Regions from separate parts of the Fictibacillus sp. Mic-4 genome, predicted to be linked through region 1. Evidence: riboswitches for the same ligand, from Rfam matches in the RefSeq annotation. Region 1 holds a riboswitch; the other holds the start of a gene.
The links. A riboswitch is a leader RNA that binds a small molecule or an ion and turns the genes downstream of it on or off. The one in region 1 is predicted to bind S-adenosylmethionine.

Region 1 (4,404 bases):
TTTGAGTTGAGGAACCTTATCATCAATGCTTGCAAAGAAGCCGGCTTTCAACCGAAAATCATTTCGGAAACCTCTCAATTAGAATTTATTCAAGATATGGTTGCTTATAATATTGGCATCACTTTGCTGCCAGAAAGCACATGTTTGGAACTGGAGGATGCGTTTCAAACGGTGACCGTTACCCATCCGGCAATCGAATGGAATCTGGCCATGATTTGGAGAAAAGACGCAAATTTATCCCAGGTGGAGAAGGAGTTTATTCGATTTGCAAAAGTAAAGCTTCAGGCAGCAAATCCCTATCCAGATTGATGTACGATAGAAGGCTTTCCCTTTTAAGGGAAGGCCTTTTGATTTTGTTTTGGATAAAGAGCGCTTACATGCGGTTTTGTTATGAAAGGCATGTGGGATTGGCATTGTATTATTCCAATCAAGTTACCTTATAATTCACTTGTGAAAATTTTAATGCAGATGCAATGGCAAATGCATTTTATATAAAAGGTGATCATGATGGAAGCAAAAAAAGTGAAGGAAACACGCGTTGTTCAAACCGACCAGGTACTTACCAATGATTTGAACAACTACCATACATTATTTGGCGGAGTCTTAATGAAAAAGATGGATGCATGTGCAACGCTTTCCGCCCGCAGGCATTCACGGGTGAAGGAATGTGTCACGGCATCGACAGACTCTGTTAATTTCCTTGAACCGATCCGGGTGAGCGATTCGGTTTGCATTGAATCATTTGTCAGCTATACAGGCAAAAAGTCAATGGAGATTTTCTGCAAGGTGATTGCAGAAGATCTTGAAACCGGGGAACGGAGAATTGCAGCGACAGCATTTTTAACGTTTGTTCCCCTCGATCAAAATAAAAGGCCGCTACCGGTAGCACCTGTTATTCCGGAAACGGAGGAAGAAAAATATCTGTACGAAACGGGGAAAGAACGCGAGCGGATTCGCAAGTTGAAAAGACAGCAAAATAAAGAGCTTGTGTCCAAACTTTCACTAAAAAAACCATGGGATTAATACGAATTAAAAGGAGAGATTGAGCATGCTGATCGCATCAAGTTACGATGAATTGAAAAATGCACAATTGGCGATTGAGAAATTAAATGCAACAAAGCCATCCATTCATAAGAAATTTTTAAATGTTATTCGTCTGACTCGCCAATTACAGTTTGGATACCAATTTATGGGGTCTTTATTAATGGATGAAGAGCCGGGCAAATTTCAGCCGAGGTGCCAGGATGATTATGTGTTGTCGATCTATCGCCAGGAAATCGAAAAGTTAAAGACAGATGAGAGATTCTCGGAATTAAAACAATTGCTCGACTCGTATAAACAAATTAGTTACGCAAATATTAGCAAGCTGGCATTAGGGGAGGAACCAGCGGCATTGGTTGGTCCAACTGTCATCCATTAATAGACGAGGGAACGAATAATACTCATAAAAAATAGTTTTATAGAATCTTGACAATCTTTGCATCAATTGATAAGGTTATAAAAAATATTTCTTATCCAGAGAGGTGGAGGGACTGGCCTTATGAAACCTCAGCAACAGGTCTGCTTTTAGACACTGTGCTAATTCCAGCGGGTGATGATCCTGATAGATAAGAGCATACGTTTTTTATTTGTCAGCAGCGCACTCTTAGCAGGGTGCGTTTTTGTTTTTTCTGGATAGAAACGTAAGGAGAGCAGGAATGGACAAAAATAGGCAACAAGAATTTCAAAGAAAAATGAAAACGCGCCACTTAGTTATGCTTTCACTGGGCGGGGTAATTGGAACTGGATTGTTTTTAAGTTCGGGCTACACGATTCAGCAAGCTGGACCGTTTGGCACGATTCTTTCCTACTTGATTGGTGCGCTGGTCGTCTATCTAGTCATGCTATGTTTAGGGGAGCTTTCTGTTCATATGCCCGAAACGGGTGCATTTCATAGCTATGCCGCCAAATACATTGGGCCGGGAACAGGATATACAGTGGCCTGGCTCTATTGGCTAACCTGGACCGTCGCCTTAGGTTCAGAATTCACCGCTGCTGGATTGCTTATGCAAAGATGGTTTCCTTTCATCAATGTCTGGGTATGGAGCGCATTTTTTGCCATTTTAATCTTTGTATTGAATGTGCTCACGGTTAAATTTTTTGCTGAATCTGAATTCTGGTTCGCATCGGTCAAAGTAGTGGCCATTGTAATATTTATCGTTTTAGGGGGGGCGGCGATGGCCGGCCTTCTTCCAATGGCCCATTCAGAATCGGCCCCGCTCTTTTCTAATTTTAATCAAGCAGGTCTATTTCCTCATGGCGCTTTTAGCCTGATCATGACAATGCTCGCAGTTAATTTCGCTTTTTCTGGAACGGAATTGATAGGGATTGCAGCTGGTGAAACAGCAAATCCAGAAAAAACGATACCGAAGGCGATACGCACGACCTTGTGGAGATTGATCATCTTTTTTGTAGGGACAATCGTTGTATTATCCGCATTATTGCCTGTTTCCGATGCAGGAGTGGCCAAGAGCCCTTTTGTCACGGTCCTTGAACGAATTGGCGTGCCTTATTCAGGGGACATTATGAACTTTGTCATACTGACTGCCATTTTATCCGCTGCAAACTCGGGCCTTTACGCCTCCTCCAGAATGCTTTGGTCACTGGCAAACAAGAACACGATATCTCCATTTTTCGCAAAATTGACAAAACGAGGCGTTCCTATCAATGCGGTCATTTTCAGCATGTTAGGCGGGGCTTTGGCTTTATTGTCAAGCATTGTTGCACCAGATACTGTGTACATCGTGCTTGTCTCCATTTCGGGTTTGGCAGTGGTTGCAGTTTGGATGAGCATCAGTGCTTCACAGTTTCTATTTCGCAGGCAATATATTAAAGAAGGGAAGTCCGTAAAGGATTTGGCCTATCGAGCGCCGCTATATCCGCTCGTGCCCATCGCTTCTTTTATCCTATGCCTTGCCTCATGCATTGGGATCGCCTTCGACCCTACCCAACGAATTGCGTTGTATTGCGGCATTCCATTTATATTGTTTTGCTATGGAAGCTATTATCTTACACAATCTTTAAAGAAAAGGGGCGCGGATTATGCCGAACAAAATTAACCCGATTGATGCTATCATATCTCAATATCGAATGATGATCCTTGATGGAGCTTTAGCCACAGAACTGGAGTCACATGGATGCAATTTGGACGACCCCCTATGGTCTGCGCGTGTATTGCTTGAAAATCCAGAATTGATCTATCAAGTTCATTCTGACTATTTCCGCGCCGGGGCAGACTGTGCCATCACGGCAAGCTACCAGGCGACGATTGATGGTTTTTCCGGGCGGGGGATTCAAGAGAAAGACGCTATGGAGTTGATTAAGCAAACAGTGTGGCTCGCTCAAAAAGCAAGAGACGATTTTTGGGAGGAACATGCACAAAGCAACAGGCCGAAGCCGTTAGTTGCCGCATCCGTTGGACCTTATGGGGCTTATCTTGCGGATGGTTCAGAGTATGTAGGCGATTATGGCGTGGAAGACGAAACATTGGCGGAATTTCACCGTCCAAGAATGTCTGCGTTGATTGAAGCGGGTGCCGATTTATTAGCATTTGAAACGATCCCTTCCTTTCAAGAAGCAAACGTTTTAGATGCTTTATTGCGGGATTTTCCAGACGCGTATGCCTGGCTTTCTTTTTCTTTGAAAAATGAGAAGGAGATAAGCGATGGGACTGCGCTTGCGGAATGTGCGCGGGTGTTTGACAATAGCAAGCAAGTTATCGCAATTGGCGTGAATTGCGCGCCAGCGGCAGTTGTAACTGGAGCCATCAAAGAATTGAGCGCAAACACAAATAAGCCGATAATCGTTTATCCGAACTCCGGGGAAACCTACAATCCGGAAACAAAGACATGGCATGGGCAAGAATCTTGCAACGAATTCGAAATAAAATCTGAAGAATGGTACCATGCGGGGGCCAAGATAATAGGAGGATGCTGTAGAACAACTCCTCGCCATATCAGGGAGCTTTCAAAGAAATGGCGGAATTCTAGCGTTATGCCTTAAAATGGACGCTTCATTGCTCTCTGGTGATTATCGCTGTGGCTTTTGTAACAAGTGCTTTTCATTAATTTCGCATAACAATGAAGCCTCCATATTCAGAGTCATTCTGAATGCGGGGGCTTCGACTATTTTGTTAGAATCTATAGCCTATTGTATTTTTGTAATCATCTTAACAATCAGCTTCGCCACGTTGAAAACAGTATTCAGCCTCGTATCATTTAAAAAATGGGATTCCGGCAGCGGATCGATATAATTAACAAATGCTTTAAAATGGTAATCACTACTTACGGAAGAATCTTCCAAAAGGACCGTATCGTTCCGAAAAATCTTCTTTACACACCAATCGGCCGTTTACCAACGATGGCC
Region 2 (4,404 bases), on a different contig from region 1:
TCGCCAAACACCCAATCACATAACACCATCGCTTTATAAAAAGCGTCGATTCCTTCAATATCATTCGTTGGATCCGCTTCAGCGTATCCTTGTTGCCTGGCAATTTCCAGTGCTTCATAAAAAGATGAACGATGATTTCTCATATAGCTTAAAATAAAATTCGTCGTTCCATTAAGAATCGCTTCAACCCTCTCGATTCGATTAACCTGGAGCAACTCTTTAATCGTTCGCAAAACAGGAATTCCACCGCCGACACTTGCTTCATACACAAAGCGGACATCATTTGACTGAGCGATTTGCAAAAGTTCTTTTCCAGAGCGAGCAATTAAGTCTTTGTTCGCCGATATGACATGACACCCTGACTCAAGAGATTGTCTGATAAAAGTAAATGCCGGTTCCTTTCCCCCGATGGCTTCAACAACAACATCCGGCTTGTCTTTTTGAAGGAGTTCCTGAAAATTTGTCGTTACAAAAACATCTTTCGGCAGTTCCCTATTCTTAGTTGGATCTTGAATGAGGATCCCGGTAATTTCAACTGCTTTCCCTAATAAAGAGCTAAAATGACCTTTTTTCTCAACAAGCCCTGTAAATACCCCATATCCTACCGTTCCTAATCCCAGAAGCGCCACTTTAATGATTTGTTTTTCAATTCCCTTATTTTCTCCGTTTTTTTCATTCATTTTTATCCCTCCAGATAAGTATCAAGGTATAAAAAAACCCCTCTTCATAAGAAGAGGGGTTTTCGCTCGCCTCCTCTTATCAATCAGGAAAATTTTCCTGCAGGTATTAGCACCTTTTCAAACATTGTTTGAAGGTTGCCGGGCGTCATCGGGCCAGTCCCTCAGCCTCTCTGGATAAGAGTCCAATATATGTTATTTTTACTAGCATCTTAAATTAGTTAATAATGTAACACGGAGAATTTGAAAAAGTCAATGCCTTTTTCAGATTTTTAGTAAAAATCTTTTTTTAAATGGCATGTTCTTTTACATAACGATTCCACTTATGTTCGGCGCATTCTTTGCTGCAAGAGCGTTTATGCTCACGCTCGCATTCTTCGCACATAAGCAAATGTTTATTGCATTCAGGATTTCCGCACTTGACATAACGTTCTTCGGGCCTTCCACAATGGTAGCATTTCCCGACTATCCTTTCTTCACCCGTGCGGTTAACAGGAACGGAGATTCTTTCATCAAAAACATAACATTTTCCATCCCAAAGGGCTCCTTTCACCTCTGGATCATATCCGTAAGTGATAATGCCCCCTTCTAACTGGGAAACATCCTTAAATCCTTCTTTGATTAAAAAGCCGGAAAACTTTTCACAGCGAATGCCGCCAGTACAATACGTTAAAACTTTTTTATCTTTAAATTGCTCGAAGTTTTCCCGAACCCATTTCGGCAGGTCACGGAAAGTTTCAATATCCGGACGAATCGCTCCGCGAAAATGGCCGAGATCGTACTCGTACGTATTTCTCGCATCTAAAATGACGACATCTTCTTGCTGCATCGCTTCATAAAACTCTTTAGGTGATAAATGTTTTCCCGTCAGTTCATTCGGGTTAATGTCTTCTTCAAGGCTTAAATTCACAATCTCTTTTTTCACTTTCACTTTCATCTTTTTAAAGGCATGCTGGTCAGCCTCTTCGATTTTAAAAACGATATCAGAAAAGCGCGGGTCTTTTCGGAGGTCAGCCATATAGTGATCGGTTTGCTCCACCGTCCCTGAAACCGTTCCGTTCAGCCCTTCGCTCGCCACAAGAATGCGTCCTTTTAATCCTAATTCTTTACAGTAATTCAAATGTTCTTCCGCAAAGCTTTGAGGATCATCAATTGGTACATATTTATAATATAGCAATACTCTAAAATTCATGTTTCATTCCACCACCTGCTAAAATATCCTTCCCTATCATAACAAAAAACATCAAAAAAGAAAGTGTTCAAATGAGGAAACGTTTGAAAATGGAAAAAAATTTGTTGCAATCTCAAATCATCTGTTGTAAAGTTAAGAAAATTAAATGAAAACAACTCATTTCTTATCAAGAGAGGTAGAGGGACTGGCCCGATGACACCTCAGCAACCTTCAAGCCGCCGGCAAAACGCTTGAAAAGGTGCTAATTCCAACAAGTTCAGCTCTTATGGACTTGGAAGATAAGAAGAACGACTGTTATCGGTTTTAAAGTCTTCTTCTTATAGAAGGCTTTTTTTATTTTTCGTTACTACTTTAGAGGAGATGGGGAAATGTATAAAATCGAAACAAAACTCGCACAAATTGGAAACCGAAGTGAAAACGCTACTGGAACTGTAAATCCTCCAGTCTATTTTTCTACCGCTTACCGCCACGATGGGATCGGCCTATCAACAGGCTATGATTATTCACGCACGGGCAACCCTACACGTTGTCTTCTTGAAAAAACGATCGCCGACCTTGAAGGCGGGGACGCAGGCTTTGCTTGCAGTTCAGGAATGGGTGCAATCCTTACCGTGCTCGCACTCTTTCAATCTGGTGACGAATTCATCGTTTCTAAAGATTTATACGGGGGCACGTACCGTTTATTTGAAGAAGGATTCCGTAAATGGGGATTAAATTGTATTTATGTCGATACTTCCTGTTGTGACGAAATCGAGGCAGCTATCTCAGAAAATACGAAAGCGGTTTTTCTTGAAACACCAACGAATCCATTAATGGAACAGGCCGATATTCGAAAAGTTGCGGAAATAACGAAGAGACACCAAATACTGCTCATAGTTGACAACACCTTTTACACACCGCTTCTCCAGCAACCGATTAAAGATGGAGCGGATATCGTCATTCATAGTGCAACGAAATATCTGGGAGGGCACAATGATGTACTAGCGGGTTTAATCATTTCGAAAGGAAAAGAGTTAAGTGAATTGCTCGCTAAGCATCATAATGCATCCGGAGCCGTTCTCGGTCCGTTCGATTCATGGCTTCTCATGAGAGGCATGAAAACATTGGCATTGCGCATGAAACAGCATGAAAAAAACGCGAAAACGATTGTCCAGTTTTTAGCGAATCACGAAGCGGTTACTGATGTTCTTTATCCCGGAAAAGGCGGAATGCTTTCATTCCGTTTGGTGAACGAGTCCTGGGTCGACCCGTTTTTGCGAGAATTGAAACTGATCACATTTGCTGAAAGTTTAGGAGGTACGGAAAGCTTTATTACGTATCCTGCGACACAGACACATGCCGATATTCCTGAAGAAATTCGGATAAAAACTGGCGTATGCAACAGACTGTTGCGCTTCTCTGTAGGTATTGAAGATGTAAATGATTTAATTAAAGATCTTGCACACAGTTTAAGCAAAGTAAGTCAGGGGGTATTACAATGAGCGATAGTCTAGACTATACCTTTCAAACCCGGTTGCTCCATAATTCCAATAAATATGATCCGGCAACAGGTGCGGTAAGTGTTCCTATTCAACATGCATCGACCTTTCATCAATCGGATGTTGACCATTTCGGCAAATACGACTACGCCCGTTCTTTAAACCCAACACGTGAAGCGTTGGAAGAGACAATCGCTCAATTGGAAGAAGGTACAAGAGGGTTCGCTTTTTCTTCAGGAATGGCCGCCATCTCAACGGCCTTTCTTCTATTATCACAAGGAGATCATGCCATATTGCCGGATGACGTCTATGGCGGAACATTCCGAATGGTCACGGAAGTTCTCTCGCGATTCGGAATTGATCACACTTTTGTTGACATGACGGATATCAATGCGGTAAGACAAGCGATTCGTCCAAATACAAAGCTTATTTATATTGAAACACCATCCAATCCGCTCTTAAAGGTTGCAGATATTCGGGCTCTGTCTTCCCTGGCAAAAAACATCGGGGCATTTACCTTTGTTGATAATACGTTTTTGACTCCTGCTTTGCAAAAACCACTTTCACTTGGCGCGGATGTCGTTTTGCATAGCGCGACAAAATTTTTGTCAGGACATAGCGACGTCGTTGCCGGTCTTGCAGTAACAAATGATGAAGAACTCGGGAATAGACTCGGCTTTTTGCAAAATTCGTTTGGCGCCATCCTTGGCGTTCAAGATGCCTGGCTTATTCTTAGAGGGCTAAAAACTCTCCATGTACGGCTGGAACAATCGGTAAAATCAGCAAAGCAGATCGCAAATTTTTTACAGGAGCATTCATTGATTAAACACGTTTATTATCCGGGACTTTCTTCCCACCCGGGATATGAAATTCAAAGCAGCCAGGCGAATAGTCCGGGCGCCGTCCTCTCTTTTGAGCTAGGGAACGAAGTTGATCTCCGTTCATTTTTAGAACAACTTCAATTGCCGGTATTCGCTGTTAGTTTAGGTGCCGTTGAGTCGATTCTGTCTTTTCCGGCAAAAATGTCACATGCGGCCATGCCGAAACATGAACGTGA

Region 2: linked by a shared signal. The riboswitch ahead of WD019_RS05270 (methionine biosynthesis PLP-dependent protein) and the one ahead of mmuP (S-methylmethionine permease) in region 1 are both predicted to bind S-adenosylmethionine.

The regions. Positions count from the first base shown of each region.
Region 1 is NZ_JBBHZM010000027.1:23,551-27,954, forward strand. It holds gene WD019_RS15875 (LysR family transcriptional regulator) at 1-309, shown strand, start outside; gene WD019_RS15880 (acyl-CoA thioesterase) at 508-1,023, shown strand; gene WD019_RS15885 (hypothetical protein) at 1,049-1,420, shown strand; SAM riboswitch class I at 1,509-1,614, shown strand; gene mmuP (S-methylmethionine permease) at 1,698-3,098, shown strand; gene mmuM (homocysteine S-methyltransferase) at 3,082-4,041, shown strand; gene WD019_RS15900 (TauD/TfdA dioxygenase family protein) at 4,371-4,404, opposite strand, start outside.
Region 2 is NZ_JBBHZM010000004.1:96,304-100,707, reverse strand. It holds gene WD019_RS05280 (homoserine dehydrogenase) at 1-680, opposite strand, end outside; SAM riboswitch class I at 754-861, opposite strand; gene WD019_RS05275 (rhodanese-related sulfurtransferase) at 967-1,869, opposite strand; SAM riboswitch class I at 2,030-2,154, shown strand; gene WD019_RS05270 (methionine biosynthesis PLP-dependent protein) at 2,238-3,350, shown strand; gene metC (cystathionine beta-lyase) at 3,347-4,404, shown strand, end outside.